DNA from 4 places in the Pantoea cypripedii genome. Region 1 is predicted to be linked to each of the others. Evidence: predicted binding sites of a transcription regulator. Region 1 holds the regulator's gene; each other region holds the start of a gene.
What was found. The regulator Fur, encoded in region 1, represses iron uptake genes when iron is present. The targets are predictions, from matches to a motif close to ATAATAATGAGAACNACTATCAA.
Positions count from the first base shown of each region.

Region 1 (8,137 bases):
GCGGCACTGACTGGCTTCGTGGGTTTCCTTGTGGTCACCACGCTGTGTTCGCCAGCCGCGGTCGCGATGATTCAAAAAATACCCGTGGATCAAGTGCCTGCTGCATTCGGCAAAATCGAAAACCAGTTTGTCGGTATTCTGGTGGGGATTATCTCGGCGGAAGTGTACAACCGCTTCAGTCATGTCGAGCTACCCAAAGCGCTGTCGTTCTTCAGCGGCCGCCGTCTGGTACCGATCCTTGTCTCCTTCCTGATGATCCTGGTTGCTTTCATCCTGATGTACATCTGGCCACTGGTGTTTAATGGCCTGGTGAGCTTTGGTGAAGAGATTCAAAAGCTGGGTTCCGTCGGCGCAGGTGTCTATGCCTTCTTTAACCGTCTGCTGATTCCGGTTGGTCTGCATCATGCGCTGAACTCGGTATTCTGGTTCGACGTTGCCGGTATCAACGATATTCCGAAATTCCTTGGTGGCGCGCAGTCCATCGCCAATGGTACCGGTATCCCGGGTATCACCGGTCGTTACCAGGCAGGTTTCTTCCCGATCATGATGTTTGGCTTACCGGGAGCTGCGCTGGCAATTTATCACTGTGCTCGTCCGGAAAACCGCGCCAAAGTCGGTGGTATCATGCTGGCAGCGGCTTTCGCTGCTTTCTTCACCGGTATTACCGAACCGCTGGAATTCTCCTTTATGTTCGTGGCACCGGTGCTGTATGTCATCCATGCGGTGCTGACCGGTCTCTCAGTGTTTATCGCGGCCAGTATGCACTGGATTGCCGGTTTCGGCTTCAGCGCCGGGTTAGTGGATATGGTGCTGTCAACGCGTAACCCGCTGGCGGTGCATTGGTGGATGCTGATCCCGCAAGGGCTGGTGTTCTTCGTCATCTACTACGTGGTGTTCCGCTTCACCATCCAGAAATTCAACCTGATGACGCCGGGTCGTGAACTGTCTGCTGATGATGAAACTGATGGCTATGATGTCAACGTTGATCACAGTGGCAGCAACGAAAGCCAGACCGAATCCCTCGCACGTCGCTATATCGGTGCGGTAGGCGGTTCGGACAACCTGACCAATATCGATGCCTGTATCACCCGTCTGCGTCTGAACGTGAAAGATTCCTCGCAGGTGAATGACAGCGTGGCGAAACGTCTTGGCGCTTCTGGCGTGATTCGTCTGAACAAACAAAGCGTGCAGATCATCGTCGGTACTCAGGCTGAAAGCATTGCCACAGCAATGAAAACGGTGCTGACCAAAGGCCCGGTGGCCGCGGCAGCGACGGCCTCAGTAGCGGCGGCTCAGCCAGCTGCTGCTGCACAACCGCAGGCGGTGCTGAACAGCGATAAAGGCGTGATCGCCACGCTGCTGGCCCCGGTCAGTGGTGAGGTGGTGGCACTGGATGCGGTGCCGGACGAAGCCTTCGCCAGCAAAGCAGTCGGCGATGGTCTGGCGATCAAACCCACCGGTAAAACCGTGGTGGCACCGATTGCCGGTACTATCGTGAAAATCTTCAACACCAACCATGCGTTCTGTCTCGAAACTGACAACGGCGTCGAGATTGTGGTGCACATGGGCCTCGATACCGTGGCGCTGGAAGGCAAAGGCTTTACCCGGCTGGTGGAAGAGGGGGCGACCGTTGCGGCGGGTCAGCCAGTGCTGGAGATGGACCTGGATTTCCTCAACGCTAATGCGCGTTCGATGATAAGTCCAGTGGTGGTCAGCAATAGCGATGATTTCGCGGGCCTCAATCTGCTGGCGAGTGGTTCTGTCGTGGCAGGTGAAACCCGTCTGTACGAGGTTAAAGGCTAAGTCCTTGTGATGAACCCGGAAGGCAGGAAGCGATTCCTGCCTTTTTTGTTTTAAAACGGCCAACAAACGGTTGTTTCCCTCCTGCGCTTTGTGGATCATACTCCGTTACTTCGTAGTACAAATCACCCGTATTGTATTTGAGGATTTTGAGATGAGTGAGGCTGAAGCCCGCCCAACGAACTTTATTCGTCAGATTATCGACGAAGATTTGGCGAGCGGTAAGCACAACAGCGTGCATACCCGTTTCCCGCCTGAGCCCAATGGTTACCTGCATATTGGCCATGCGAAATCGATCTGTCTGAACTTTGGTATCGCGCAAGATTACCAGGGTCAGTGCAATCTGCGCTTCGACGACACCAACCCGGTGAAAGAAGATATGGAGTTCGTTGAATCCATCAAGCGTGACGTGCAATGGCTGGGCTTTGAATGGAGCGGAGACGTTTGTTACTCCTCAGACTATTTCGACCAGCTGTATAACTACGCCGTGGAGCTGATCAATAAAGGCCTCGCCTATGTTGATGAGCTGACGCCAGAAGAGATCCGCGAATACCGTGGCTCCCTGACCGCACCGGGCAAAAACAGCCCATATCGCGATCGTACCCCGGCTGAAAACCTCGCGTTGTTTGAAAAAATGCGTGATGGTGGTTTCGAGGAAGGTAAAGCCTGCCTGCGCGCCAAAATCGACATGGCATCCAACTTTATCGTGATGCGCGATCCGGTGCTGTACCGTATTAAGTTTGCGGAACATCATCAGACTGGCAAAAAATGGTGCATCTACCCGATGTACGATTTCACCCACTGCATTTCCGATGCGCTGGAAGGTATCACTCATTCGCTCTGCACCCTGGAATTCCAGGATAACCGTCGTCTGTATGACTGGGTGCTGGATAACATCTCCATTCCGGTACATCCGCGTCAGTATGAATTCTCGCGCCTGAATCTGGAATATGCCGTGATGTCGAAGCGTAAGCTGACACAGCTGGTGAGCGAGAAGGTCGTTGAAGGCTGGGATGACCCGCGTATGCTGACCGTTTCTGGTTTGCGCCGCCGTGGTTACAGTGCCGCCTCGATTCGTGAGTTCTGCCGCCGCATTGGCGTGACCAAGCAGGACAATATCGTGGAGATGGCGTCGCTGGAGTCATGCATTCGTGATGATCTCAACGAGAACGCACCGCGCGCGATGGCGGTACTCGATCCGCTGAAAGTGGTGATTGAGAACCTGCCTGCGGGTCATGAAGAAATCATCACCATGCCAAACCATCCCAACAAACCGGAGATGGGCACGCGTGATGTGCCGTTCAGCCGCGAAGTGTGGATCGATCGCGCGGATTTCCGTGAAGAAGCCAATAAACAGTACAAACGTCTGGTGCTGGGCAAAGAAGTCCGTCTGCGTAATGCTTACGTGATCCGTGCAGAGCGCGTGGCAAAAGACGAAGAAGGCAATATCACCTGCATCTACTGTAGCTGTGACGTTGATACCCTGAGCAAAGATCCGGCTGATGGCCGCAAGGTGAAGGGTGTGATCCACTGGGTTTCAGCGATCCACGCGCTGCCAGCGGAATTCCGTCTCTACGATCGTCTGTTCAGCGTGCCAAATCCGGGAGCGGCTGAGGATTTCCTCACCACCATTAACCCGAATTCGCTGGAAATCAAACAGGGCTTTGTCGAGCCGGGACTGCGTGATGCCGATGCACTGGCGCCGTATCAGTTTGAACGTGAAGGTTATTTCTGCGCAGACAGCGTTTACTCACAGCCCTCTAAGCTGGTGTTTAACCGCACTGTCGGTTTACGTGATACCTGGGCGAAAATCGGCGATTAATCCTTTTTGTCGTTATCACCATATCATCACGAAAGGGCGAGCAATCGCCCTTTTTTATTGGCTGTAATTTCGGGCTGGCAACCTTTTATGCTGTAGGCTGTGAAAGGCGTTTGTTACCGGGATTTGCAACTAATCTGACTTTAGTAAAATTAATCCATTTGCGAGTGTGAAAAACTGTATTTCAGGTAGGCTATGCGCTCCCAGACGTTGCTCCGCGGGTTATAAAAGGAAAAAAAATGACGAGTCTCGCTCAGGAAGCCAAACACAGCGTAGTGGTTTTACATCAGCTTATCGAACGTATTTTTAATCAGTCAGAGGGCACTGACGACAGCATTGAGTTGTTTCTCTCGCATTTTCACCCGGATTTCAAAATGGTGACCCCGCAGGGAAAACAGCTGGATTTGAATGCGACGGAGGTGTTGTTCCGCCAGTTGCGTGGTCAGCGGGAAGGGATGCGCATCGCGACCAGCGAACATGCCATCATTTCACAGCAAAGCCAGGAAGTGACCATTCAATATCGTGAATTGCAAATGATGAACGGCAACAACCAGAGCCGCATTTCTCTGGCGGTGCTGGATTGCACCACCTCCATTCCGCGCTGGCGTTACCTGCAGGAAACGCTGGTTCTGTAATTTCAGGCATAAAAAAACCGGTGCCAGGCACCGGTTTTTTCATACTGCATAGCACACTTTATTGCTTATCGTGGAGCGTCTCGTCTTCGCGGCAGTCTCCCAGCGCACAGTGGCCGTACAGGTACAGGCTGTGGTTGGTGAGTTTGATACCGTGACGTGTTGCGATTTCACGTTGACGCGTCTCAATAGACTCATCACTGAACTCGATCACTTTGCCACAATCCAGGCAGATCAAGTGGTCATGATGATGCTGTTGCGTCAGTTCAAAGACGGATTTGCCACCTTCAAAGTTATGACGAGTCACGATACCCGCGTCATCAAACTGGTTAAGAACGCGATATACCGTTGCCAGACCAATCTCTTCGCCCATGTCGATCAGGCGTTTGTACAAATCTTCCGCACTGACGTGATGGCACTCGGGTTCCTGAAGCACTTCCAGAATTTTCAGTCTGGGTAGAGTGACTTTCAGGCCAGCCTTCTTCAATGCGGAGTTGTTGTCAGTCATGCGGATATTGTCCTGTTACTTTGCTAGTCACTTGCGGCGCAGGGCCTTGAATGTCGATCACGCGCATTCTCATTTGCGTCTCATTATAGAACTCAAGCAGTGAAATGAAAACCAAGGGCACGTCCTGAAATCACCAATGGCTGTAGGGATAAATGTCGCTAACGCCGGCGGGGATCGTACAGGTCTTTGTTTCCATTTCACTCAGCCTCATTCTGATGCCAGAGGAATAAGCGGATGACCGTTACGGGTATTCTACAGATTTGCAGGTAAAAGTTAAAAAAACGTGGCTATTATTTTTATAGGAATTTCCGATTCTCAATGTGAGCCAGCGCCCACATTGAGTAGGAAAGGGGATCAGGCTTCGATAATGTCTTTCAACTGCAGCTCATCGAAAATCTGTTTCACCCACTTATCAACACGTTCGTTGGTCAGTTCCGGCTGACGATCTTCATCGATAGCCAGACCAAGGAAGTGTTTGTCATCGGCCAGACCTTTGGATGCTTCGAAGTGGTAACCTTCAGTCGGCCAGTGACCGACAATCACCGCACCATTTGGCTCGATAATGTCACGGATGGTGCCCATCGCATCACAGAAGTATTCTGCATAATCTTCCTGGTCGCCACAGCCGAACAGCGCAACCAGTTTGCCATTGAAGTCGATCTCTTCCAGTGTCGGGAAGAAATCATCCCAGTCACACTGCGCTTCGCCGTAGTACCAGGTCGGAATGCCCAGCAACAGAATATCGAATGCTTCGAGATCTTCTTTAGTGCTCTTGGCAATGTCATGCACTTCGGCCACGTCTTTACCCAGTTGTTTCTGGATCATTTTTGCAATGTTTTCAGTGTTGCCGGTATCGCTGCCGAAGAAAATGCCTACGATTGCCATGGGTTAAGTGACCTCTTAAATCCTGATATTGAATACGTAATTACAGCGAATGATAGCAGACCGGGCAAAGTGGCGGAACTTGTAAAGCCGTGACTTTTGTTCCTGCGTGCGGTCTGCGCCTGTTACGACAGTTTGAGCTGCGCCAGCAGCATTTGTTCAATCAATTCGCTACGGCTGATGTTTTGTTGCTCAGCCAGGGTGTTGAGTGCATCAACGGCCTCGCTGCTCATTTTCAGCTCAACACGACGCAATCCTCGCACTTTATCGCGTTTCAGCTGATTGCGTTTGTTAATCCGCAACTGTTCGTCACGCGTCAGCGGACTGGTTTTGGGGCGACCGGGACGCCGCTCATCAGCGAAGAGATCGAGCGTGGTACGGTCAGTCTGTTCTTTTGCCATGATTTGTAAAACTGAGTGGGCGCGAACGGCGGAAAGGCGCTGCGCGATTTATACATTATCGGCCCGGCCACGGTGAAAAAATCATCCGTGGCAAATTTTTAGCGCGACATCATACTCCAGCGCCCCTTACTACGCCAACCTTAAACGGTTCGCGGCAAGCTTTTGCTTTTACAGTACAAAAAATCGGCGCACTGCGCGTAAAACGGCTTCGGGTTTTTCGGCATGGACCCAGTGCCCGGCTCCGCTGATGACATGCGCATGTGCCTGGGGGAACTGGCGCAACAACGCATCACGGTGCTGATTATCCAGATAGGGAGAATCACCGCCGCGGATAAACAGCGCCGGATGCGGCCATGCAGGCACCTCTTCCCAGCCGGAGATGGTGGTGTAGTTGTCCCACAACACCGGCACATTGAAGCGCCATTCACCGTCCTGGAACGATTTCAGAATGAACTGAATCACGCCTTCTTCATCCAGCAGGGTGCGCATCACCTCAGCGGCTTCGCTGCGGCGCGTGACCCCAGCCGCACTTACGGCACGGATAGCGGCGAATATTTCATCATGGCGACGCGTCTGATAATCGACCGGGGCGATATCGATCATCACCAGTTTTTCAATACGGTGCGGCGCGATGGTGCTTAACGCCATGGCAATTTTGCCGCCCATCGAATGACCGACGACGCTGACACGATCGATGCCCTGGGCATCCAGCGTTTCAACCATATCCTGCGCCATCGCCGGATAGTTCATGATTTCGCTGCGGCTGGAAAGGCCGTGATTGCGGACATCAACCTGCAGGGTAGGGCAGGCATCGCGCAGGCCACGCGCCAGTACACCGAGGTTATCCAGGCTGCCAAACAGGCCATGAATTAACAGAATAGGGGTAGCATCGGGAGCAGATTGTTCAGTTTGCAGACGGGCATTCAAAATCATGGCAAAGTTCTTACGGTTGTGAGCTTCGCTTAGGTTATCATGGATCCACCTGTCCAGGAGCCAGCCAGGTGGGTATTAGGGCATTATCTGACTTTTGCCCTGAAACGATGCCAGCGCTATCGGCAGCCTGGGATTTAACTTTATAATCCTCATGTTAGAACCCGCTCACATTTTGCACGGCAGGATTTTGCTAAGGCCTTTGCAGAAATGCGTGGTTCTGTCATTTGCCAGAATCGTACGGAAAAAGATGAAAACGATTGAAGTTGACGAAGAACTCTACCGTTATATTGCCAGCCACACCCAGCACATTGGCGAAAGCGCCTCCGAAATTTTGCGCCGCATGCTGAAGTTCACTGCCGGTCAGAGTGCCCCTGCAACCCCTGTTGTGGCTCAGGCTGCAGCAAAAGAATCACAGCCAGTGCGCAGCGAACCGCGCCCGCAGGATCGCGTTCGCGCGGTACGTGAACTGCTACTTTCCGATGAGTATGCGGAGCAAAAAAAGGCGGTTAACCGCTTCATGCTGGTCTTGTCAACGCTCTATCGTCTTGATCCCGCAGCCTTTGCTGAGGCCACTGCTTCACTGCAGGGGCGTACCCGTGTTTATTTTGCGGGTGACGAGCATACGCTGTTGCAAAATGGCACCCATACTAAGCCGAAGCACGTGCCCGGCACGCCGTATTGGGTGATCACCAATACCAATACTGGTCGCAAATGCAGCATGGTGGAGCACATCATGTTAGCCATGCAGTTCCCTGCGGAACTGACAGAGAAAGTTTGCGGCACCATTTAAACTGAAGCGTCAGGGAGAAGCGCCAATGGCCAATCACCCCCGTGCCGGGCAACCTGCCCAGCAGAGCGATTTGATTAACGTTGCACAATTAACCTCTCAGTACTACGTTTTGCAGCCTGATGTGGCTAATCCGGAACATGCGGTGAAATTTGGCACCTCCGGCCATCGTGGTAGCGCAGGACGTCAGAGCTTCAACGAAATGCACATTCTGGCGATTGCTCAGGCGATTGCGGAAGAGCGTAAAAAGAACGGCATCACTGGCCCGTGCTATGTCGGTAAAGACACGCATGCGCTGTCTGAACCGGCAATTCTGTCTGTACTGGAAGTGCTGGCGGCTAACGGCGTGGATGTGATTGTGCAGCAGGACAACGG
Region 1 covers NZ_MLJI01000001.1:1,211,913-1,220,049, forward strand. The annotation lists gene nagE (N-acetylglucosamine-specific PTS transporter subunit IIBC) at 1-1,803, shown strand, start outside; gene glnS (glutamine--tRNA ligase) at 1,955-3,622, shown strand; gene HA50_RS05540 (hypothetical protein) at 3,859-4,254, shown strand; gene fur (ferric iron uptake transcriptional regulator) at 4,313-4,759, opposite strand; gene fldA (flavodoxin FldA) at 5,114-5,644, opposite strand; gene ybfE (LexA regulated protein) at 5,767-6,042, opposite strand; gene ybfF (esterase) at 6,211-6,975, opposite strand; gene seqA (replication initiation negative regulator SeqA) at 7,223-7,765, shown strand; gene pgm (phosphoglucomutase (alpha-D-glucose-1,6-bisphosphate-dependent)) at 7,791-8,137, shown strand, end outside.

Region 2 (8,137 bases), on a different contig from region 1:
GGTTGTACTACCAGGCCATTCCCGGTCCACTGGCTCGCATTGAGACGCGTTATCTGAACGATGAGAAACTCTCAGCACCCGAGGTAGCGAAACATGCTCATAAAGTCCGTGATACCTGGAGCACGGGCGGCACGGCGATTGATGCTGAAGGGAATATTTACGCCTCGGACATCAATACCCGCAGCATAAAACGTATTGCGCCTGATGGTACGGTCACGACCGTGATTCAGGACCCGCGCCTGGTGTGGATCGATGCGATGTGGATCTCCAAAGGTGCGTTGTGGATGCCGTCGGCACAAATCAACCGTACGCCTGCCACTACCGGCGGTAAACCTTCCACCGTGGAATACCCGGTAAAACTCTATCGTCTGCCTTTACCGATTGCGCCGTCACCGCGCGATCACGGGTAACAGCGTCGCCCGGCTTTGTCGGTCGGGCGGTTTTATTTATCACCGGGATCATTGAGGAGCGGAAATAACACCAGGAAAAATCATCACCCAACGAGAATTTAATTTTATTAAAACTAAGAAGTTGCACACATTTTTTACCCGCAATACATCTTGTTATGTCTGGAACACTCTTCAGATAATAGCGTATGACTGTCGAGGGCAAAGAAGGCGCTTCTGCACATTAAATAATCATTTTGCTGTTTTTTATTTATACCCGAATATTTTCCTCTGAACAGGATACCTCGCCATGCTGCTAATTCTCAGTGTGCTTATGATTGGCTGTTTTATCGGCTTATTAATGAGCAAAAAACTCTCTGCCCTGACGGCATTGATTATTATCCCAACACTTTTCGCGCTATTTTCCGGGCATGGTGCGGAGATGGGCAGTATGGTGATTAAAGGATTGCGCACCGTCGCCCCTACCGGCGTGATGCTGATTTTCGCCATGCTTTATTTTATGAGCGTTACCGATGCCGGGATGTTTGATCCAATAATTAAACGCATTGTCTCTGCCGTCGATGGTGACCCGGTCAAAATATTCATCGGCACTGCCCTGCTGGGCTTTATTGTGGCGCTGGATGGTGATGGCGCAACGGTATATATGATTGTCCTGTCGGCATTTATGCCGATATATGAACGTGTTGGCTTATCTAAATTGAGCGTTGCCTGCCTGTTATTACAATGTACCGGGTTGGGGAATATGTTTCCGTGGGGTGGTCCCACCGCCCGTGCCGCCACCGCCGTTCATGCTGATGTCGCCACCTTATTCGTACCCATGTTATTACCGCTGCTGGCCTGCGTAGTATGGACCTTTGTGATGGCGTGGCTGCTGGGCCGCAATGAGCGCAAGCGGATTGGTTTTGCTGCCGGGTCATCGGCCATGATTAGCGGCCTGCAATTTGAAGAAAAACCCTGTGTAGCCTGGCGCTTCTGGTTTAACTGGGTTCTGACCATCGCCCTGATGACGCTGCTGATGCTGGATGTGGTGCCGATGGCGTATCTGTTTATGCTGGCAACGGCGATCATGTTTGTCGTTAACTACCCCCAGCTCAGCCAGCAACAGGAGCAGATGGCACGCCATGCGCCAGCCATCCTCGCCGTGGCCGGTTTAATTTTCGCCGCTGCGGTGTTTACCGGGATCTTCTCCGAAACCGGTATGGCAGATAGCCTGGCAACCGCCATTGTGAATGTGATTCCCCCGGCACTGGGGCCTTATCTGGCGGTGATTACTGCGGTGATCAGTATTCCAGTGACCTGGATGGTCTCCAACGATGTGTTTTATTTCGGCATGTTGCCGGTGCTGGTTCAGGCAGCGGGACATTATGGTATCGAACCGATTGAAATGGCGCGCGCCGCGTTAGTGGGCCAGCCGGTGCATATTCTCAGCCCGCTGGTGGCCTCAACTTATTTACTGATCGGTATGCTGAAACTGGATTATGCCCAGGCGCAACGTTTCACTCTGCGCTGGTCATTTATTACCTGTCTGGTATTACTGCTGGTTGCACTGATTACCGGATGTTTCCCTTTTTATCGCGATGCTTAAATAATCCCCATGTAGCCCAACGAGATATCAGGTTATAATTTCAATGCCTGCTGTCTCGTTATTTTCAAGACAATTCTGCATACACGACAATATTTTCTTTTGTGTCATTTTCCCGTAGAATGCCCTTTTTTGCATGTGTAAGACAATAATCAAGGGTTTTTTATGAGCGATGCACTGAAGGCATTGAACAATCTTCGCACACTGCGTGCACAGGCACGAGATGTTGAGGTTGAAGTTTTAAACGAAATGCTGGAAAAACTCAGCGCGATAATCGCCGAACGTCGTGATGAAGTGGCTGCGGAAAATGCCGCGCTGCGTGAGAAAGAAGAGAAACTGGCACTGTATAAAGAGATGCTGCTTAACGACGGTATCGATATTTCTGAACTGGCGCAATTAACCCAGGGCGAAAGCAAACCTAAAGCGAAACGCGCACCGCGTCCGGCCAAATATAAATTCACTGATGAAAATGGTGATGAGAAATTCTGGACGGGTCAGGGTCGTACACCATCGCCAATCAAAAGCGTCATTGACGCTGGCGGTTCGCTGGATGATTTCCTGATTTAAGTCTTCAGGCCCTTTTATGGGCCTGAATCTTTTTGTCACGTCGCTACCGTATCAAACATCAAACCCCGTAACCAACGGTATCCGGCATCACGATGCGTCCTTTCATGCCAGGCCACGTTTTTGGTGAAGCCTGGAATACTTAACGGTGGCGGCAGTATCCGTAAATCTTCGGTATTCACCGCTAACCTGCGCGGCACCACAGCAATCAAATCACTGACCCGTAAAATCTCCGGTAACACCAGGAAGCTGCTCACTGATAACGCGACGCGCCGGGATTTACCCAGCGCTGCCAATGCATCATCAGTCACACCGTGAAACTGCCCACCGTGATAGGAAACCAACGCATGATCAAGGATGCAGAAATCTTCCAGGGTGATGCCACTGCCCTGCGCTGCCGGATGGTCGCGGCGCAACAGGCAGACATACTCTTCATCATATAACGCGCGAGCATGTAAATCTGGCGGCGTGGTGTCCGGTGTAATCAACGCAATGTCGATATCACCACGCTCGAATTGAAAAGTCAGTTGATCATTATTGACGGGCACGACGGCAACACGGATACCCGGCGCGAGTTTACGTAATGCTTCCATATACGGCACCACCACCGCCCGCAGGGCGTAGTCGGTCGCGGCGATGGTAAACGTCATTTCTGCGCTGGCCGGATCAAAGGCTTTAGGTTGTAGCAGCCCGTTAACTTCAGCAAGGATCTGTTTAACCGGCGCAGCCAGCTCCAGCGCCCGCAATGTAGGCACGATACCGCGTTGCGTCCGGGTAAATAGCGGATCATCGAAACACTCGCGTAGCCTTGTCAGCATGCCACTGACCGCAGGTTGCGTCAGTGCCAGCCTGTTAGCCGCACGCGTCACGTTGCGCTCATCAAGCAGAGCATCCAGTGCTTTCAGCAGGTTGAGATCCATCGTTCTGATATCAATTGGCATGATGGTTATCACTAAAAATAATGGTGAAAGTTATTTCAGCACGAGCCCCGCCATTGGGCAAGCTTCTCTGTTATCGCACACGCTGATAGCTGCAATCATAAATGACGATAATGCTGATGATCGGCAATACGCCATACTGGCGACCCGAATACTTCTGTCGCTAAGGAACAATGATGTCTGCTAAAAAAATACTCTTCGTGCTCACCAGCCACGACAAACTGGGTTCTACCGCTGGTGTAACAGGCTTCTATCTTCCCGAATTAACCCATCCTCTTGAACAGCTGGAAAACGCCGGGTTCAGCGTGGATTTTGCTTCAATTAAAGGCGGCACACCTCCGGTCTACGGCGTCGAGCTGGATGACGCAGTCAATGCACATTACTGGCATGACGAGACTTTTCAGCACAAGCTGGCGCATACCGCAGCACTGGAGCAAGTTGACGCTGCACAGTATGCTGCTGTGCTGTATGTGGGTGGACATGGCACGATGTGGGATTTCCCGCAGAGCGAAGCGGTACAACGCGTGACGCGCGAGATATGGCAGCACCATGGTGTGGTGGCTGCGGTGTGTCATGGCCCTTCCGCATTGGTCAATGTCACCCTTGATGACGGCAGCCTGCTGGTTGCGGGCAAACAAGTCAGCGCCTTTACCGATGAAGAAGAACATATTGTGCAGCTGGAAAAAGTCGTACCGTTTTTGCTGAGCAGCAAATTGCAGCAGCAGGGCGCGATTATTGCTGGTGCTGCTGCATGGCAGGATCAGGTGTCCGTGGATGGACGTTTAATTACCGGGCAGAATCCGCAATCTGCCGCCAGCGTGGGTAAAGCGATAGTCAAAATTTTGCAGGGATAATGTTCTTCTTCTCCGCATCTGAGGTCTGTAACGTCAATCCCCGTGCGCCAGCCAATTCGCGCCCCGCAGTCATTGGGTCGGCATCATGCCGACCCGCTCAATAATAGCCTTTCTCACCACCTGCCTAACCTGTAGCCAGGATGATATCGCGAGCACGGGACTTGCTATTGTGACGCCGTCACAATTAGTATGTTGTAATTATATAACACACTTTTCCCAGCTCTCATCCCTTTAAGCATCAACACACCGCCAGACTTGCTCATTTACCAACCAAAAGAGGAGAAATAAAGGAGATTCTACAATCACGATATACAATGATAATCATTCTCATTATCATGCGCATTTGCTTACAAACGTTAACAAAACAGGGAGAATGATTAAGTGAATGCAACCAGATGTAACCAGAAGCACCCCATCGCGTTGCTTTTGGCCGGACTGTTGAGTACGTCAGCGTATGCCGCCAATGAGGAACCCACCGAAAAACTGGCTGACGATGAATCGATGATTGTCACAGCGGAAGAAGAACTGAAACAACAGCCTGGCGTTTCAACCATTACTGCGGAAGACATTCAAAAAAGCCCCCCTGTTAACGATTTATCAGACATCATTCGCAAAATGCCAGGTGTCAATCTCACCGGCAACAGCGCCAGTGGCAGCCGTGGTAATAATCGTCAAATCGACATTCGCGGCATGGGACCAGAAAATACCTTAATCATGATTGATGGTGTCCCTGTCACCTCCCGTAACGCTGTTCGCTATAGCTGGCGCGGTGAGCGTGATACCCGTGGCGATACCAATTGGGTGCCGGCCGAAATGGTAGAGCGTATCGAGGTTATTCGTGGACCGGCAGCTGCCCGCTATGGTTCGGGTGCAGCAGGTGGCGTGGTGAACATCATCACTAAACGCCCAACGAATGACTGGCATGGTTCCCTGTCTCTGTTCACCAATCAGCCAGAAGATGATAAAGAAGGTGCCACTAAACGCGCCAACTTTAACCTGAGTGGCCCGCTGGCCGGTGATGTACTGACCATGCGTCTGTACGGCAACATCAATAAAACCGACGCCGACGCTTATAACATCAATACCGATGAAAACGGGTCTTATGCAGCAGGCCGTGAAGGCGTACGTAATAAAGATATCAATACGGTGTTCTCCTGGAAGATTACCCCACTGCAAATTGTCGATTTCAGCTACGGTTACAGCCGTCAGGGCAATATCTATGCTGGGGACACCCAATATAGTAACGGTAATATCAGCCCGGATGGCTTAGTGGAATCTTTGTACGGTGATGAAACCAATCGTATGTACCGCCAGAGCTATGGTCTGGCCTGGAATGGCATCTGGGATTGGGGTACATCAAAATTCAATTTCAATTATGAGAAAACCAACAACACCCGCCTGCAAGAAGGTTCAACGGGGCGTGTTGAAGGGATGATCAATAGCGATGATTATGCCACCAGCCGTCTCGAAAGTTATCGTGCTGGGGGCGAAATCAATTTCCCGGTGCAGTTGCTGGTTGATCAAACGGTCACATTAGGTGCGGAATGGAATCGCGATGAATTAAACGATCCTGCCTCTATGAGCGCAACCGATCAATCCGGTGTGATTATTGATGGCGTATCTGGCAACCCATCAGAACGTAGCAGTAAAAATAGCGCCACCATCAGTTCGCTGTTTTTTGAAGATAACATTGCCGCCACCGACAGTACCGAAGTTATCCCAGGCCTGCGCTTTGATTATCACGATAAGTTCGGTGCCAACTGGAGTCCGAGTCTTAATATTTCGCAAGGTCTGGGCGATGACTTCACCTTAAAGGCAGGTATTGCGCGCGCATTTAAAGCACCGAATCTTTATCAGTCCACCGAGGGGTATCTGCTTTCCACGCGTGGTAATGGTTGCCCGGTCGGTCTCACCAGCGGTAGTTGTTATTTATTAGGTAATGAAAACCTCGATCCGGAAATCAGCGTCAATAAAGAAATCGGTATCGAATTTAATCACGATGGCTATATCGCCGGGATTACCTGGTTCCGTAATGATTACAAAAATAAGATTGTCGCGGGTGATGACCTGGTGGGTTATGCCTCTAACGGCTATAACGTGTTACGTTGGGAAAATGGTGGTAAAGCGATTGTTGAAGGCCTGGAAGGAAATCTGACGATTCCGCTGGTGCGCGATACGCTGGAATGGCGCACCAACGCGACCTATATGTTCCGTTCAGAAAGTAAGAAAACTGGCAATCCGCTCTCCGTCATCCCGGAGTTCACCATTAACTCACAACTTGACTGGCAGGTTACCGAGAAGCTGGAGGCGAATATTAACTGGACCCAATATGGCAGGCAGAAACCGCGTCAGTATGCCGAAATCCGCAACGAGGTTAATGCGATCTCTAACCGCGAAATTAGTCCCTACTCCATCTTCGGTTTAAACATGAATTATGACATTACTAAAAACCTGCGCGCCAATGCAGGGATCAATAACCTGTTTGATAAACGTATTTATCGTGAAAATGATGGTGCATCTACCTATAACGAACCAGGTCGCGCATATTATGCCGGATTAACCCTGTCGTTCTGATGTTATCCACTATCCTGCCAGCACTGCGCTGGCAGGATATTTTCCCCACTCAGATTTATTTATCTGAGGGGTGGGAGATGATGTTAAGCTCGATTGCCAGACTGATAGCATGCTTTGCATTCTTAACACCCAGCTTCCTGACAATATTTCCCATATGAAATTTTACCGTACTTACGGTGATATTAAGAATACGGGCAATCTCAGGGTAGGTTTTACCGGTACTGCTCCAGTAAAGGATCGAGTTCTCACGAGAGGATAAGGTACTCTCTGTATTCTGCTGCGGTTTGTTTTCATCACGATAGAGATGGAGTAGTAATTCATGGGTATCAATTAAAACCCCCTGAATTTCATTCCTGTTTCTTCTTATCGTTTCGTCAAGCTCAGGCATCAAAAACTTATTTACATACAGAGATAACACTACAACATTATTATTCTGGTCATGCAGAATGAAACTCTGGCCACTGACTACATCATAAGGTTTAATGGATTCAAAAATTTTGCTAATTTTCCACTGAGAGTTAATGGTCAGACTATCATCCCAGATTAGAGGTGATATACGATTCAGCGCATTAATCATCACTGGATCGATGCTTTGATATTTAGCCTCCAGATAGATATCAGAGAAATAGTCTGGAAAGCTGGTGACGATAATCATATCATCGATATTACGCTTATTCATTACCGCGTAAGCGTAATTCAGTTCCCCGTATTTCGATAAGTATTTTTCCAGATTATTTTTCATGATTTCATTTTTTTGGGAATCTGAAAAAAAATTTCTGCTCATTAACTTATTCCTCTAAGTTCACTAACCTGCATTATATTAACTTTAGATACAGCATCATCGACGATAGTATAGCAGAAAGTTGTCGTCATTTTGGAGCAGGAATATCTATATTTATATGAGAACCAGCTTGCTGGGCTGGCCTCATACCCGTTACTTTCGATGGACACAACTATCTGAAAATAAATGATTACTTAAGATAAAGTCCTTCTGGAGCAAGTTTAACTCATTGCGGCTCGCGCCAGACCGGGAAAAGCTCAGGAAAGCCTTCAATGACTAAGGGATTTCCTGCATCCCGATAGCCAAATCGCCTGATTAGCGTCCTCGTACTGAAAGTTGTACATTCTGCGTAGCACGGCATTTTTTCCTCATCAAGAATACCATTCATCTCCCGGAACAACTTTGCTACCAGATCACCTCCTCTATCAGAACGCAAG
Region 2 covers NZ_MLJI01000003.1:422,609-430,745, forward strand. The annotation lists gene HA50_RS30000 (L-dopachrome tautomerase-related protein) at 1-410, shown strand, start outside; gene HA50_RS30005 (CitMHS family transporter) at 697-1,992, shown strand; gene HA50_RS30010 (H-NS family histone-like protein) at 2,155-2,556, shown strand; gene HA50_RS30015 (LysR family transcriptional regulator) at 2,592-3,494, opposite strand; gene HA50_RS30025 (type 1 glutamine amidotransferase domain-containing protein) at 3,668-4,345, shown strand; gene HA50_RS30030 (TonB-dependent siderophore receptor) at 4,727-6,919, shown strand; gene HA50_RS30035 (helix-turn-helix transcriptional regulator) at 6,975-7,703, opposite strand; gene HA50_RS30040 (hypothetical protein) at 7,927-8,137, opposite strand, start outside.
Region 2: the regulator Fur is predicted to act here: its motif matches at 4,660-4,682, upstream of HA50_RS30030 (TonB-dependent siderophore receptor).

Region 3 (8,137 bases), on a different contig from region 1:
GCTCAATCCCGGCGGTTTGTTTATTCAGTTCCAGTACACCTCGTTTTCTGAACCGCTGCTTTCCGGCTACTTCCACTGGACGCGCACCAGAGTGATGCGCAACCTGCCCCCGGCGTTGGTCTATCGCTGCCAGAGCGTCGGTGTCTGCGCGGCCTGAGGCCATTTATGACGACTTGTTTTTACGCGCACCAGGGCGTGTCAGCGCATTGCTGATCTCATACAGCTTGCTCATGCTGGTCATGGTGGCAACCGGTGCTGCGGCAGCCAGCCCCAGCACCAGGATTTCCAGGCAGATCATCGGCGTGGCATGTACTGGCATTTTGTCAGCCGAACGGCTGCGCGGGATCTCAATCATCACATCGGCGTGCTGCGCGAAAATGCTGTCGGGCGTGCCGGTTAGCAGCACAATTTTCATCCCCAGCCGCTGAGCTTCTGCCAGGGTGACCAGACCTTCCGGGTGCGCACTGCTCTGCACCAGCATAATCAGCACATCCGCGTGACGCATATCAGCGATCTGTTCACTCAGCGAAATACCGGTGCGGTTAAGCACATACGAAGGGGTGCCATTGCGTTTGAACAGCCGCGCGGTGTAATCCGCCAGGATGGCGGATGCGCCAATACCGAAAATCGCCACCCGCTCCGCCTGCTGCAACAGCCCGATGGCCTGCTGAATAGCCTGACGATTATCCGGTGCCGCCAGCATCTCGCAACTGATGCGATAACTGTCGAGCACGAAATCGATGCTGCCCCGCGCATCCTGCGAGAGTTCATTGACAGTCACCGCCACCCGCGCCGGTGAACGACTGGTGACACCCAGATATTCGGCAATCACAATCTTCAGATCCCGGAAGCCAGAAAAACCCAGCGCCTGGATAGCGCGGATCACCGTGGCGTCAGAAGTCTGGGTATCAATCGCAATCTCCAGCGCGGTTTTATCCAGCACGGCACTGCGATGCTGGTGAATGTGCTGCGCGACTTTTAACAGCCGGGGAGTTAACAGATGCTTATTGGCGTGGAAGCGTTCGCCATAGAGATCATAGGGTTTTTTGCTGATTTTGGGATTGGACTCAGTCACCGGGGTTAAATACCTTATAAATTATACAGTTAATCAGCCCTTCCCCATTTTTCATCACGTTATCAGGCTAACTTTCGGACCGTTTTACGTATTAGTAAAGCCTGAACAGGCCCGCTAAGTAAAGAATAGTCGATGGTTATTTGGTCAGTCATCGCGTTGCATTCGCTCATTATTCTTCTGAATATTAAGAATACCTTAATTTATGACTTAATAAGTTCAACGCAATAATCAATGAAGAGTGCCGTTGCTAATCCCTTCCTGCCAGAAAAATGTAGTGTAATGACGGTAAATATTATGAAGCTACATCAACTACTACATTTTCAACACATAACACTAATTTTAAACGATATTATTCACTACATTATATTTATCCCTATCAGGAAATAATGTTTTCTCCTGCGTGAAAATCTCCATTTTTTATTTAGGTGAATAATTTATTTTCCCTGAAATAACAAGAAATGGTTGTAAATGAAAATCAATCTCATTAGTATCCAGCTTTCAAAATAATTCTCTTTGATGCGGATTTAGTTAAATGAAGTATCTTTCTTTCTTTTCACCAGCGGTAAAATATACGCTCTCTGGGTCACAGGTCTTACTGGCATCAACGCTTCTCTATGGTCATTCTGCCGCAGCCGCAGAAACTACCCAGGATCAAACCCTGACAGTGACAGCCGATCAGTCTCCCACCAGCAACACCGGCAGTTATAACCAGGATGATGCGGCGGCAACGCTCAGAACCAATACGCCGCGTAATGAAACACCACAGTCAATCAGCGTGGTGACACCCCAGGTAATGAAGGATTACCAGGTCACCAGCCTGAACGATGCCGTAAAGTTTGTCAGTGGCGTGACCCAGGGCAATACGCTGGGCGGCACCGAGGATGGCTTCGTGAAGCGTGGATTCGGTTCCAACACCGACGGCTCGATCTTTATCGACGGTGTGCGCAGCAACCAGGGACTGACCATGGACTCCAGCATCGACCATGTGGAAGTGCTGAAGGGTTCTTCCTCCCTGCTGTACGGCATCCTTAACCCAGGCGGCATCATCAACCTGGTGAGTAAAAAGCCGCAGTATGAGTGGAACACCCATATCAGTGGCGAGTCCAGCAGCTATGGCGGCGGCACCGGCATGGTGGATATCACCGGCCCGCTGGGTAATGGCTTTGCCTTCCGCATGGTGGCGGAACGCCAGCGCGAAGATTACTGGCGCAATTTCGGCGTGAATGAACACACACTGCTGGCCCCTTCACTGAGCTGGTATGGCGAGCGCGCCACCTTCAACATCAGTTACGTCGAGTACAAATACGATGTGCCTTACGATCGCGGTACCGCCTTTATCAACGGTAAACCGGTCGATATTCCTTACAACCGTCGCCTCGATGACAGTGCCAACCATGCGTGGGGCAAAAACAAACGCCTCAACGTCAGCTATGGCTACAACCTCGATGATACCTGGGATACCCACCTGAACTATGGCTGGATGCAGCGCCGTTACGACAGTAACGAAGTGCGCGCCACGGCGATTAATACCACCACCGGCATTGTGTCACGCCGTGCGGATGCCAACCGTGGCTTCAACCATCAGACCGAGTACGTTTCCTGGGATGTCAGCGGCTCACCGGTGATCGCCGGAATGCAGCATGACCTGCTGCTGGGCGTTGATTATGAGCAAAATGAAACCTACAAGGCACGTTCCTATCGCGGCACCGTTTCCCGTACTTTTAACATGTACGATCCGGTGTATGGCGAGGAGCCGGTGCTCAGCGACAGCACTTACAATGACGCGCTGAGTAATCTGCGTACCAACCTGTACAGTCGTTCGCTGTTTGCCAAAGACAACATCCATCTGACAGATAAGTGGATCGCAGTACTGGGTGGACGCTTCCAGCGTTATACGCAAACCTCGAGCAACGGTTTTATCAACCCGGAAACCACGCTGAACGATCGCGGCAACGCGTTCCTGCCGCAGCTGGGCGTGGTGTATAAGGTGTTGCCGGATGTCTCGCTGTACGGCAGCTTTAGCAAGTCCTTCACCCCGTCCACGCAGACCGACGATAACGGTGATGTCGCCTCCACCGAGAAAGGCACCACCTGGGAGGTGGGTTCGAAATGGCAGGTCGCACCGAATCTGGCCGCCACGCTGGCGCTGTACCGTATTGATGAAAGCGATATGTCGATCTTTATCAACGGTGTGACGCGCAACATTCCTAAGGCCCGCTCGACCGGTGCGGAACTGGAAGTGAACGGTGAAATCGCGCCGGACTGGAATCTGATCGCCAACTACAGCTACGACAAGACGGAAATCGTCGAAGATAACGTTAACCCGGATAACGTGGGCAACCGTCTGGTCAACGCCCCCACCAATATGGGCAGCCTGTATCTGAGCCACACCCTGCGCTTCTCCTGGCTGCCGGGTGAACTGCGTGTCGGCGGCGGCGGTCGCTATGTGGGGACCCGCGCGGGCGACCCGGAAAACAGCTTTGTCATGCCTGCCTATACCGTGGCCGATGCCTTTATCGCCTGGGATAGCCAGCTGGTGGGTAAACATACCCAGCTGAAGCTGAACGTGAAAAACCTGTTTAACCGGGAATATTACGAATCGAGCGCCGGTAACCTGCGCGTGATCGAAGGTGAGCCGCGCGTCATGTACCTGCAAGCCTCAGTGGATTTCTAACCTGACTGGCTCCGCCTTTACCGGCGGAGCCACAAGAGAACTTATGCATGAAACGATTTCTCACGGCATTGTGCCTGCTGTTGCCGTTTGTGGTGCAGGCCAAAACCCTCACCGATAGCCTGCAACGTCAGGTGGAGGTGCCGGATAATCCACAACGTATCGTGATTGGCGAGAGCCGGATGATTTATACGCTGGCGCTGGTGGAAGATGGCAACCCGGCGAAGCGTGTGGTGGGCTGGCCAGCCGATCTGCGCAACCTCGACAAACAAACCTGGCAGCGCTATGTCAAAGCGTTCCCGGCCATCGCCAACATCGAGCAGATCGGCAACTCCAACTTTTCCCAGCTGAATGTTGAGAAGATTATCGCCCTGCGCCCTGACCTGGTGATTTTGCCGGTCTATGCCCGCACTCCACCGAACAACTCCCTGTTTATGCAGCAACTGGCTGCGTCAAAGATCCCGGTGCTGTTCCTCGATTTTCGCGTCGATCCGCTGGCGAATACCGTGGCCAGCCTGCGCACCCTCGGGGAAGCGCTCAATGACCAGGCAAAAAGCGAGCGTTTTATTGCCTTCTATCAGCAGCATATGCAGTTTATCCGCGACCGGCTGGCGGGCTGGAAAGGACCGCGTCCCAAAGTGATGCTACAACTGCATCTGGGGAAAAAGGCCGAATGCTGCACCACCGTAGCCCACGGTAATCTCGCCGATCTGATTGCCTTTGCCGGAGGCGACAATATCGCCGCCGGACGCTTCCCGGCGGTGTTTGGGCAGCTCAATCCAGAAGCGGTGCTGGCCGCCAACCCGGATATTTATATCGCCACCGGCTCGGCAGGGCCGGAAGATAAAGCCTTCCTGCAACTGGGACCACAGGTCAACGCGGCCAGCGCGCAGGCCACCTTTATCAGGGCGCTGGCGCAGGACGGCACGGTATCGGTGCTTAACGCCGTACAACAGCAAAAGGCATTCGCTTTCTGGCAGAACTTTTATATGAGCCCGTGGCATCTGCTGGTGGCGGAGTTCTTTGCCAAAACCTTCCATCCGGACTTATTCCACGATTTATCCCCGGATGAAACCCTGCGTGAAATGAATCAGCAGTTCCTGCCGATTCCCGAAACCGGCACCTACTGGACCCATAATTAAATATTGTTCGTCAGACCCACCAAAGGGAAGATGACAAATTTGTCATCTTCCCTTTTCCTTTCTGTTCGGAGCCATTCGATAAACTGGCGCAAATGAGTTTATCGCTTTGAGGCACCATGGATCTTCGACATAAAGGAACATTATTACTGATCGCCGGTTTGGTGATTGGCTGCGGCAGCTGGTATTTCTGGCCCCGACAACAGGCCGATGCGGCGATGAAACCCGCTAACGCCCCGGCGTTAGTCAGCATGGTGACCGCCACGGTCAAACCGCTGCCCATCACCCTGACCACCCAGGGCCATATCATCGCGCTGAATCAGGTCGATATTCAGGCGCAGATTACCGGCACGGTGAAGACGGTGGCTTTCCATGAAGGGGATTTTGTTAAAGCCGGACAGCTGCTGTTCACCCTCGACAATGCCAGCCAGAGCGCGGCTTACGATCGTGCGGTGGCGGCGCTGGGCGAATCCAAAGCCTTGCTGGTCAAAGCGCAAAATGACCTGCAACGCGGCCGGGCGCTGAAAGCAAAAAACTACATTTCCATGTCTGACTGGGACACGCTGCAAAGTAACGTCCAGCAGTATCAGGCGCAGTACAAAGCGGCGCAGCAGGATGTGCAGACCGCCGACGTGACGCTCGGCTACACCCGCATCGTGGCACCGGTCAACGGCAAAACCGGCGCGCTCAATGTCCATCCGGGCAGTCTGGTGCAACCCGGCAGCACCCTGCCGCTGGTTTCACTGATGCAGTTCGATCCGATTGGCGTGTCCTTTACCTTGCCGGAAAAAGACCTGAAACCGGTGCTGACGGCGCAGGCAAAAGGGCCGGTGACCGTGTGGGTGGAGAATGCCAGCGGCACACCGACCGCCGGTAAGCTGGATTTCATCGATAACAGCGTCAGCACCGCCAGCGGCACCATCACGCTCAAAGCCCAGTTCAGCAACAGCAACACCCTGCTGTGGCCGGGTCTGTTCCAGAATGTGAAGGTGGATGCCGGTGTCACCCCGGATGCTGTGGTGCTACCCCCGCAGGCGGTGCAGAACGGACCGGACGGGCATTTTGTTTATGTGATCGACCAGCATAATCAGGCGGCAGTTAAACCGGTGACGCTCCTGCGCATTCAGCAGTCGTTAGCGGTGGTTACCGGTATTTCCCAGGGGACCAAAGTGGTGAATGAAGGTGCCAACAATCTGCGCCCTGGCATCACTGTGCAGATCGCCAGCAACATTGATAAGGCGATGATGCAGCCATGAAATTCTCAGAACTCTGTTTGCAGCGGCCGATTGCCGTGCTGCTGTTGTGGATTGCCGTGATGGTGGCGGGTGTGGTGTGCTGGAATAATCTGCCAGTGGCCGCCCTGCCAACCTTCGATACTCCGACCATTAAAGTCAACGCGTCACTTTCCGGTGCCAGCCCGGAAACCATGGCGTCCTCGGTTGCCACGCCGCTGGAGAAAAATCTGGCGACCATTCCCGGTGTGGCGATGATGACCTCGACCAACCTGGAAGGCGCGACCACCATCGTGCTGGAATTCGATCCCTCGGTGAACATTGATTCGGCCTCGGTGGATGTGCAGGCGGCGTTGTATCAGTCGCTGAAAAAACTGCCGTCGCAGATGACCACGCCGCCCACCTTTAAAAAGGTTAACCCGGCAGACGCACCGATTGCGCAGATCAGCCTCGACTCCCCTTCCATGACCTTGTCGGATCTTAACCGCTATTCGGACGATTTGATTTCCCCCTCGCTGTCGATGATCAAGGGGGTGGCGGAAGTGACGGTGATCGGCCAGAAACGTTATGCGGTGCGGGTCGAAGTCGATCCGGCCAAACTCGCCGCCACGGACATGACGCTGGAGGAACTGCACACCGCGCTGAAGGCCGCCAATGACAATTCGCCGGTGGGCGAACTGGATGGCAAACGCCAGATGATGATGTTGCAGACCAGCGGCGATCTGCGTAATGCCAGCGATTTCAGCAATGTGGTGGTGGCAACGCGCAACGGTCAGCCAGTGCGGCTGTCTGATATCGCCAGCGTGCAGGACAGCATCGAAAACACCCTTAGCCACAGTGCCGTCAACAATCACACCGCGATCGTGCTGAGTATCACCCGCCAGCCGGGTGCCAACCTGGTGGCGACGCTGGACAGCATCAAACAGCTGATGCCGAAGTTGCAGCAGCAGATGCCGTCATCGGTGCATATGCAGCTGCTTAATGACCGTTCTATCTCGATTCGTAACGCGATCCACGATGTGAACATCACCCTGCTGCTGACCATCGCACTGGTGATCATGGTGATTCTGCTGTTCCTGCGCCATGTGCGTGCCACGGTGATCCCGGCGCTCAGCGTACCCATCTCGCTGCTGGGATCCTTTGCCCTGATGTACGCCTTTGGCCTGAGCCTCGACAACATCTCGCTGATGGGGCTGACGATTGCCGTCGGCCTGGTGGTGGATGACGCCATCGTGGTGCTGGAAAACATCATGCGTTATATCGAGGAAGGGATGGAGCCGAAGCAGGCGGCGCTGAAAGGGGTTAAAGAAGTTGGCTTTACGGTGGTCTCGATCTCGCTTTCGCTGGTGGCGGTGTTTATCCCGATCTTCTTTATGCCCGGCACCATGGGCCTGCTGTTTCACGAATTTGCCTGGGTGGTGTCCCTCGCCATTCTGGTTTCTGCTGCGGCGTCACTGACCATCATTCCGTTGTTAGTACCGATGCTGTTTCGCCACGATCCCCATCAGGATAAACCGGAACCGGCCTGGAGCCTGCTGTTTGAACGGATGTTTGAAAACCTGCGCCAGCGCTATGCCCAGGGCCTCAACTGGGCGGTGGATCACCGCACGGTTATGTTGTCGGTGGCGGCACTGACGGTGGCGCTGACTGCCTGGCTGTATGTCAGCGCCCCCAAAGGCTTCTTTCCCCAGGAGGATATCGGCCAGGTGACGGCCAATATCGATACGCCGCAGGATATGTCCTATGACGCACGCAAGAACGTGGCTTTCCAGCTTGGCAACACCCTGCTGAAAGACAGCGCGGTCGAGACCATTGTGACCAAAGTGGACCACGACACGACCCAGCTAAATCTCACCCTGAAGGATCAAAGCCAGCGCCCGGCGATGGCGCAGGTGTTGCAGCAGCTGCGCAGCGAAACCCGCTACCTGCCGGGCATTAAGGTGTACTTCAGCCCGGTGCAGAACTTCAAAGTGGGTGGCCGTTCAGCGAAAAGCACTTACCAGTACACCCTGCAATCTGT
Region 3 covers NZ_MLJI01000002.1:888,719-896,855, reverse strand. The annotation lists gene HA50_RS25390 (class I SAM-dependent methyltransferase) at 1-157, shown strand, start outside; gene HA50_RS25385 (MurR/RpiR family transcriptional regulator) at 164-1,075, opposite strand; gene HA50_RS25380 (TonB-dependent siderophore receptor) at 1,608-3,749, shown strand; gene HA50_RS25375 (ABC transporter substrate-binding protein) at 3,797-4,888, shown strand; gene HA50_RS25370 (efflux RND transporter periplasmic adaptor subunit) at 5,005-6,141, shown strand; gene HA50_RS25365 (efflux RND transporter permease subunit) at 6,138-8,137, shown strand, end outside.
Region 3: the regulator Fur is predicted to act here: its motif matches at 1,544-1,566, upstream of HA50_RS25380 (TonB-dependent siderophore receptor).

Region 4 (8,137 bases), 1.7 Mb from region 1:
TGAGTTACGCAGCGTTTGCTGAAACAGCAGACCCGCCAGCCCCAGCGCTGCCCCGCATAACAGGCTGATCACCAGACGCGGCAACCATCCCTGCAACACGATCAGTTGCCGGATTGAGTGCGCTGGCATCGGCAGTAACTGGGCAAAGTTATGCAGACTCAGCAACACCAATGGCAGCAGTAACGTCAGCAGCAATGTTATCCGGGCGCGCAGGTTCAGGGGCTTCATGCGGAACGATCTCGTAGCGCTGCGGACAATTGCCGGGCAAAACGCATGGCGGAGGGGAGCATGCCAAATCCCCAAAAGGCGGGTAATGGCGCACTATGGCCTGCCTGCACCGCAGGGAGCGCCTGCCATAAAGCATTATCCGCCAGGCCGTGCGGCATACTGGCGGGTAACGGGGTGAAATAAAGGATTTGTGCCCCGGTGGCCGGGGCCAGGCTATCCAGCCCGGCAACGCTGATCCCCCAGTAATCTGTTTCTCGCTGCCAGCCATTATTGATTTTCATGGCGGTGAGAACATCCTGAAACAGGCTGCGCTGACCATAGACACCGATATGGCGTGCATCGAAAAAGCGGATAAGGAAAACGGTTAAGTCGGTTGCGTGGCCTGATGCCGCCCGGCGTAAGGTTTCTGCGGCACCGCTTATCAGATGCGTGGCAGCATCCTTGCGATGACACAGCTCACCCAGCTGGCGGGTGGCCTCGATGGCGTGTTGCCAGGGTGTCCCTGTGTCGCTGTAAATGGTGAAGGCCCGCACCGGAGCGATGCGCTCAAGGATTTCGCGCTGCGACTCCTGGCTGGAATTGATCAGGATATAATCCGGCGCTAACTGCTGTAACCACTCCAGATTGGGGGCCAGACGCAGGCCGACATCCGCTACCTGCGACGGAACCCTTGGCTCCACCACGTTGTCGTGATAACCCTCAATCTCTGCTACGCCTGCCGGGATCACCCCTATCGCCAGTAGCGTTTCCACCAGCCCCCAGTCGAGTACCACCAGACGTGGGGCGGGGAGTGAAGACGCACTCACATAACGCGTGCTCCCCACCAGCGAGAGCAACGCGAACCACTGTAAAAACGTACGTCTTCTCATGCCATTACCAGCGGTAGCGTGCGCTGGCCAGTACGTTTGCGCCATCGGCATAGGTACAGGTGGTGGCGCTATAGCACGAGGCGACATAATGACGGTCAAGCAGGTTGCTGGCGTTGAGGCTAAACAACCAATGATCACCGGTATCGTAATGAATACCCGCATCCATCACGGTGGCGGACGCCACACGAATGGTGTTTGAGGTATCTTCACTGGCTCCGATGTAACGAACACCCGCATTGACACCAAATCCCTGCATCACCCCCTGATGGAAGGTGTAGTCCAGCCAGGCCGAGGCCGTATTGCGTGGCATTCCCCATAGGCGTTTGCCTTCCAGTGAGGTGGTGCCGCCGTCCAGCGTGGTGGCGCTGTCGTTGGAGTCAATGGTAACCGCGTTCAGCCAGGTATAGGCGCCGATCAGCGTCAGTGATGGCGTCAGGTTGGCGTGCGCTTCCACCTCGACACCTTTCGATCTGACGCGCCCGGCTTGCGTGTTATACCCCGAATGTTGCGGATCGCTGGTCAGCACATTCTTCTCGGTGAGATCAAACCAGGACGTGGTGATAAAGCCGTTAAAGCCGGTCGGCTGATATTTTACCCCCACTTCATACTGGTTGGCCGTGGTGGGTTCTGCCATGCCGCCACCATATAACGTTCCAACCTGAGGAATGAATGATTTGGCGAAGCTGGCATACGGGGCAATGCCGTTATCAAACTGATAAACCAGCCCGGTGCGCCAGGTAAAGGCACGGGCAGATTGTTCGGTAGAGGAATCCGTTACCGGGTTAACGTCATCGGCATGCGCCCAGTCTTCACGCATCCCCAGCAGGTAGCTCCAGTTGCCCAGACGCATCTGATCCTGGGTATAAACGCCCAGCTGTTTCTGACGGATATGATCGTCTGAGGTGGTGTTGGGCATGGTGACGGCGCTGTAGTCTGGCGCAAAGGCATCCAGCGTTGGCGCAGCTCCCAGTCCCACGGTTTCGCGATACAGCACCCGCTGGAAATCCACCCCTGACAGCAACTGGTGCGAGATCGCGCCGGTATCAAAATCGGCTTCCAGTTGGTTATCCACTGAAAGGGTTTTCGCCTGTTCATGGTTGAAGAAGGCGTAGCGGTTGAGCACACGGCTGGAACCACTGGCGTAACCGTTGGTGAAGACATTTTCGAGGTTATCTTTCACATCGCTGTAATGCACATTTTGCCGCATCATCAGGGTGTTATTCAGGCGATGCCAGAATTCATAGCCCACGGAGAACTGGGTACGTGAATGATGATCAAAGTTGGGATCGCCGAGGTTGGTATGTGGCGAGATCTTACCGTTCGCCGTGCCGAATACGCTGCCAACTGCCGGGACAAAGTTGTAATAACCGACATCCGGATCACGCTGGTACTTGGCCAGCACCGTCAGCGAGGTATCCTCGTTGGGTTTCCAGGTCAGTGCGGGCGCGACATACACATGCTTTTGCCGCGTATCATCGACCTGCGTTTTACTGTCGGTGCCGCTGGCTGTCAGGCGATACAGCAGGGTGCCATCGTCATTGGCTTTGCCACCGACATCAAAACCGGTTTGCAGATGGTCGTGGCTCCCTGCGGTAACAAACACCTCGTTGACTGGCGTTGCCGTGGGTTTTTTACTGGTCAGATTGACCACGCCGCCGGGATTGACCTGACCATATAACACCGAGGCCGGTCCATGCAGCACCTCAATGTTGCTAAAGCCATAGGTATCATAATTGGCAATCGCATAACCGAAGCTGCTGTCGCTCGGCATTCTGGCGCCATCCAGAAATTGTTCCAGATAGAAGCCGCGGCTGAACAGATAACTCGCGCCGTTGCTGGATGCGCCACGTATTTCTGACACCACACCGGAGGTGTAGCGCAAGGCTTCCGCCGTGGTCTGCGCTGCCTGTAAATCCATCTGCTTACGCGTCACGCTGGATACCGATTGCGGCACCTCAATTTTCGGTGTTGCCGTTTTGGTCGCGCTGCTGGTGCTGGTGGACACCACGCTGGTGTCATCTGTCGATTGCCGGGCAGACTGGCTGGCCGTCACCACCATTTGCTGATCTGCTGCGCTGACTTTAGCCGCCATCAACACTAACGCCAGCGCACTCAGTACGAATGGACCCTTACCCATGCCTGTCATCTTGCACATCAATTTTCCCTATCTCTTAATAAGTTAAATAAATGCTCACCACATAAAAGTTTGTCTGGATAAGGCTTTTTTGACTCGCGTTACAAAAGCTGCACCCGCAGCGTAACGGGCAATCCCGACAAGGAGAAGGCGAATGATAATGATTTTTTTTCTTATTAAAAGATGGTGGCTGTCTGTTATTCTGTGTTCGGAGAAGTCACCCTGAAAAAGCGACAAAGGTTGTCGTAATCGATAAATAGTGGCGAAATTTTCGGGTATCAGGCGGGGGAGAGCTGATGGCAGGTGGTGAAATGAATAGCGCACTCAAACTGAAAAGTAAAATTCCGCAGCTGCAACCGCAGATGTTAACTCCGGCTCCCTCTGTCGTGTCCTATTTCTACACACGCCAGCAGGCACAGGCCTGGCATTCACACGCCACGGCGCAGCTGACATATTGCAGCAGTGGGGCGGTCACTATCCATACCGCCGAGGCAAGCTGGACCTTACCCCCTTACCGCGCGTTATGGATCCCTTCCGGGCTGACGCACCAAACCCATGCGCAGGCAGGGACGCAGACGCATAATTTATATCTGTCCGATGCGGGTGAGAAAAAATGTATTGAGGCACTTTGCCCTTTGCTCATCACCCGTCTCGTGCATCAGCTGGTAACCGAACTGGATGATTTACCCCAGCATCAGCGGCGCAATCTGCTTATCCTGGCGTTGCTGTTCAATGAATTAAGCCAGGCACAATCGGCTCGGGTGAGCTGTCTGCCGGTGGCAAAAGAGCCGCGGTTGCTTGCCTTGACCGGGCAGATGTTACAACATCCCGGCAATAGCGACACGCTGGAGAGCCTGAGCCACCAGGCTGGAATCACCCCGCGAACCCTGTCCCGTTTATTTCGTCAGGATACCGGGTTGAGCTTTGCCCAGTGGCGTCAGCAGTTAACCATCACCATGACGATTAATTTGCTGTCGCAAGGGGAAGCGGTGGAGGAGATTGCCAGCCAGCTGGGATATTGCAATGGCAGCGCGCTGATTGCCATGTTTAGCAAGGCAATGGGGCTGACACCGCAACGCTACTTTGCATGGCAGGATTGAGGCAGCACATCAGGAATTAATGTGTTCTTTACAGTAGCGTTGCTTCCAGCCTGCTGGCGTCAGGCCGGTATGCTTACGGAAGATTTGCCGAAAATAGCTGGTATCGCTGAACCCGCACTGTCGGGCCACTTCAGTTAACGACAATGAGTTGCTGATCAGCAGCTTTTCTGCTGCCAGCACACGCTGACGATGGATGGCTTCCGTCAGCGTCAGGCGAAATGTCCGACGGTAAACCCGGCCAAGATAATCGGCATTGCAGTGCAGCTCTTTTGCCAGCAGCGCAGTGGAAAGCGGCAGATGGAATCGGCTGCGGATGATCTGATGCGCCTTCCATGCCAGGGCGACGCCGGGGCTGTCATCGGCGCTTTCCTGCGGACCTGGGGCAGCGATTTGTTGCAGAATCAGCAGCAAAATGCACTCCAGCGCGATACTGCGATGAATGTTTTCCTGTTCGCTAAGAAACTGCCGAAACAGCGCAATAACGTATTGTGGATCGCCAACGCGGGTGTGCTGCGGAAGCGTTAACAGCGCCTGATGCAACCCCGATTCCCTGGCTCCTTTCAGCCATTCAAAATGCAGCCAGTAGAATTTCAGATCGGGCGGAAATGTTCCTTCCCCGACATGGCGATATCCGGGCCGCAGCAGCAGACTTTCACCCGCCTGTACGGAAAACAGCCGATCCTCTTCGCGAATTTGCAGCTCGCCACGCTCGACAAAGATGACTTCCCACGAGGCCAGGGTGCGCGCCGGATGGCTTCCCACGCCACGGGAAATAAACAAACCGCCGTTCTGCACCTGAATCGGAAACGCTATGGATAATTCGAACATCGATATTCAATTTCCTGCTTTTTGGCGACCATAAAATCACTTTGTGTCTGATTATTCATCATAAAGTGAGGTGATGCCCGATCCAGTTCACATTTCAGAAATCAGGTCGGAATTACCCTGTTTTTATACTTTTCCGTTCCCTTGTTGGTTGCCAGATTGCAGGCAGAATGAGTCAGGTACCTACCAATAAGCCCGCCATGATGCGGGTAATGTACTCTGACCCTGACGAGGAGTTTTCGATGACTTCTACCCCGATTACGCAAACCGAGCTGACGCAGCAGGCCACCAGCGATGTGCTGTCGATGCGCGAGAAAATCGGTTATGGGCTGGGGGACGCCGGTGGCACGGTGATCACCTGCCTGATTATGAATTTTCTCACGTTTTTCTATACCGATGTCTTTGGCCTGACTCCGGCACTGGTCGGAACCTTGTTTATTGCTCTGCGCGTGTTTGATGCGGTATCCGATCCGATCATGGGGATCATCGCCGACCGCACCCAGAGCCGCTGGGGACGTTTCCGCCCCTGGCAGCTGTGGGTTGCGGTGCCGATTGGCATTATTGGCGTACTGACCTTTACCGTCCCTGATGTCAGCATGAACATGAAAATCGCCTGGGCTTTCGGGACTTATTTGCTGCTCTCGATCAGCTACACGGCGATTAACGTGCCTTACTGTGCGCTGATCAACACCATGACTACCCGCCATACGGAAGTGCTTTCCTGCCAGTCATGGCGTTTTGTGTTGTGTGGCGTGGCGGGGTTTCTGGTCTCCGTCGGCCTGCCGTGGCTGGTGTCGGCGCTGGGTAAAGGCAATGCCGCACTCGGCTATCAGGCTGGCGTTGGGCTGCTGTGCACCGTGGCGGTAGTGATGTTTCTTTGTTGCTTCTTCTGGGTGCGCGAGCGCGTACCGCTGGACAGCATGGGCAAATTTACCCTGCGGCAACATCTGGCCGGGTTACGCCGCAATGACCAACTGTTGCTGATGTTGCTGATGTCCTTCCTGCTGATTAACGTGTTTAACATCCGTGGTGGTGGTTATATGTACTTCATCACCTATGTGCTGAAGGGCAGCACTGCCTATACCTCGCTATTTTTCACCATGGTGACCTTTGCCTCGATTCTTGGCTCAGTAATCGTCAGCCCGCTGTCAAAACGCATCGATACCGTCAAACTTTACTATCGCACCAATATTGTGCTGGCGGCCCTGGCGGTTTTGATGTGGTTGCTGCCCACTGGCGCGGCGTGGCAGACGCTGTGGCTGGCGGTAATCCTTGGTAACGGCATTATCCTCGGTTTTACGCTGCCGCTGCATTTTGCGCTGATGGCGTTTGCCGATGATTACGGTGAGTGGAAAACCGGCGTGCGCTCGTCGGGGATGAACTTTGCCTTCAACCTGTTCTGCATCAAACTCGCCTGGGCTTCCAGCGCCGGGATCATCAGCCTGGTGTTTATCTTCGTGGCCTATCAGCCGGGTGCCGGTAATCAAACCGCCGCTTCATTGCAGGGGATTACCATCATGGAAACCTTGCTCCCCGCCTTATTTCACCTGCTGCTGGCGTTCAGCATTCGTGCCTGCAAGCTCAATAATCCGATGATGGCGCGCATTGCCAGTGACCTGCATGTCCGCCATGTTCAGTCTTAAGGAGATCATAATGTCTGTGATGGAAATTAACCTGCATAAGCTTAAAATCAGCGACCCGTTCCTCGGTCAGTACCAGCAACTGGTGCGCGATGTCGTGATCCCTTATCAGTGGGATGCGCTCAATGACCGCATCGCGGAAGCCGATCCCAGCCATGCCATCGAAAATTTCCGTATCGCCGCGGGCCTGCAACAAGGGGAGTTTTACGGCATGGTGTTCCAGGACAGTGACGTGGCGAAATGGCTGGAAGCTGTCGCCTGGTCGCTGTGTCAGAAACCCGACGCGGAGCTGGAGAAAACCGCAGATGAGGTGATTGAACTGGTGGCAGCGGCCCAGTGTGACGATGGCTATCTCAACACCTATTTCACGGTCAAAGCGCCAGCGGATCGCTGGACCAATCTCGCCGAATGCCATGAACTTTACTGCGCCGGACATATGATTGAAGCCGGTGTGGCTTTCTTTCAGGCCACCGGCAAACGCCGCTTGCTGGAGGTGGTCTGCAAACTTGCGGATCATATTGATAGCGTCTTTGGTCCGGGGGACACACAGCTGCATGGCTATCCGGGACATCCGGAAATTGAACTGGCGCTGATGCGTTTGCATGAGGTAACCCAGGAACCGCGCTATATGACACTGGTGAACTACTTTGTCGAACAGCGCGGCACCCAGCCGCATTTCTACGATATTGAGTATCAAAAGCGGGGCGAAACATCCTACTGGAATACTTACGGCCCGGCATGGATGGTCAAAGATAAGGCCTACAGTCAGGCCCATCAACCCATCGCAGAACAACAGACGGCGATTGGTCACGCCGTACGCTTTGTCTACCTGATGACTGGCGTGGCACATCTGGCAAGACTCAGTCAGGACGAAGCAAAGCGGCAGGATTGCCTGCGTCTGTGGCATAACATGGCGCAGCGCCAGCTGTATATCACCGGTGGCATTGGCTCGCAAAGCAGCGGGGAGGCCTTCAGCAGCGATTACGATTTACCCAATGACAGCGTCTATGCCGAAAGCTGCGCCTCAATTGGCCTGATGATGTTTGCCCGGCGGATGCTGGAGATGGAAGCTGACAGCCAGTACGCCGATGTGATGGAGCGCGCGTTATATAACACCGTGCTGGGAGGGATGGCGCTGGATGGCAAACATTTCTTTTACGTCAATCCGCTGGAAGTACATCCTAAAACCCTCAGTTTTAACCATATCTACGATCATGTTAAACCGGTACGCCAGCGGTGGTTCGGCTGCGCCTGCTGTCCACCGAATATCGCCCGTGTGCTGACCTCGCTGGGGCACTATATCTATACACCGCGCGAGGATGCGCTTTACATCAATCTTTA
Region 4 covers NZ_MLJI01000001.1:2,881,682-2,889,818, reverse strand. The annotation lists gene fhuB (Fe(3+)-hydroxamate ABC transporter permease FhuB) at 1-228, opposite strand, end outside; gene HA50_RS13305 (ABC transporter substrate-binding protein) at 225-1,097, opposite strand; gene HA50_RS13300 (TonB-dependent siderophore receptor) at 1,102-3,252, opposite strand; gene HA50_RS13295 (helix-turn-helix domain-containing protein) at 3,543-4,331, shown strand; gene HA50_RS13290 (AraC family transcriptional regulator) at 4,341-5,159, opposite strand; gene HA50_RS13285 (MFS transporter) at 5,399-6,799, shown strand; gene HA50_RS13280 (glycoside hydrolase family 127 protein) at 6,810-8,137, shown strand, end outside.
Region 4: the regulator Fur is predicted to act here: its motif matches at 3,386-3,408, upstream of HA50_RS13300 (TonB-dependent siderophore receptor).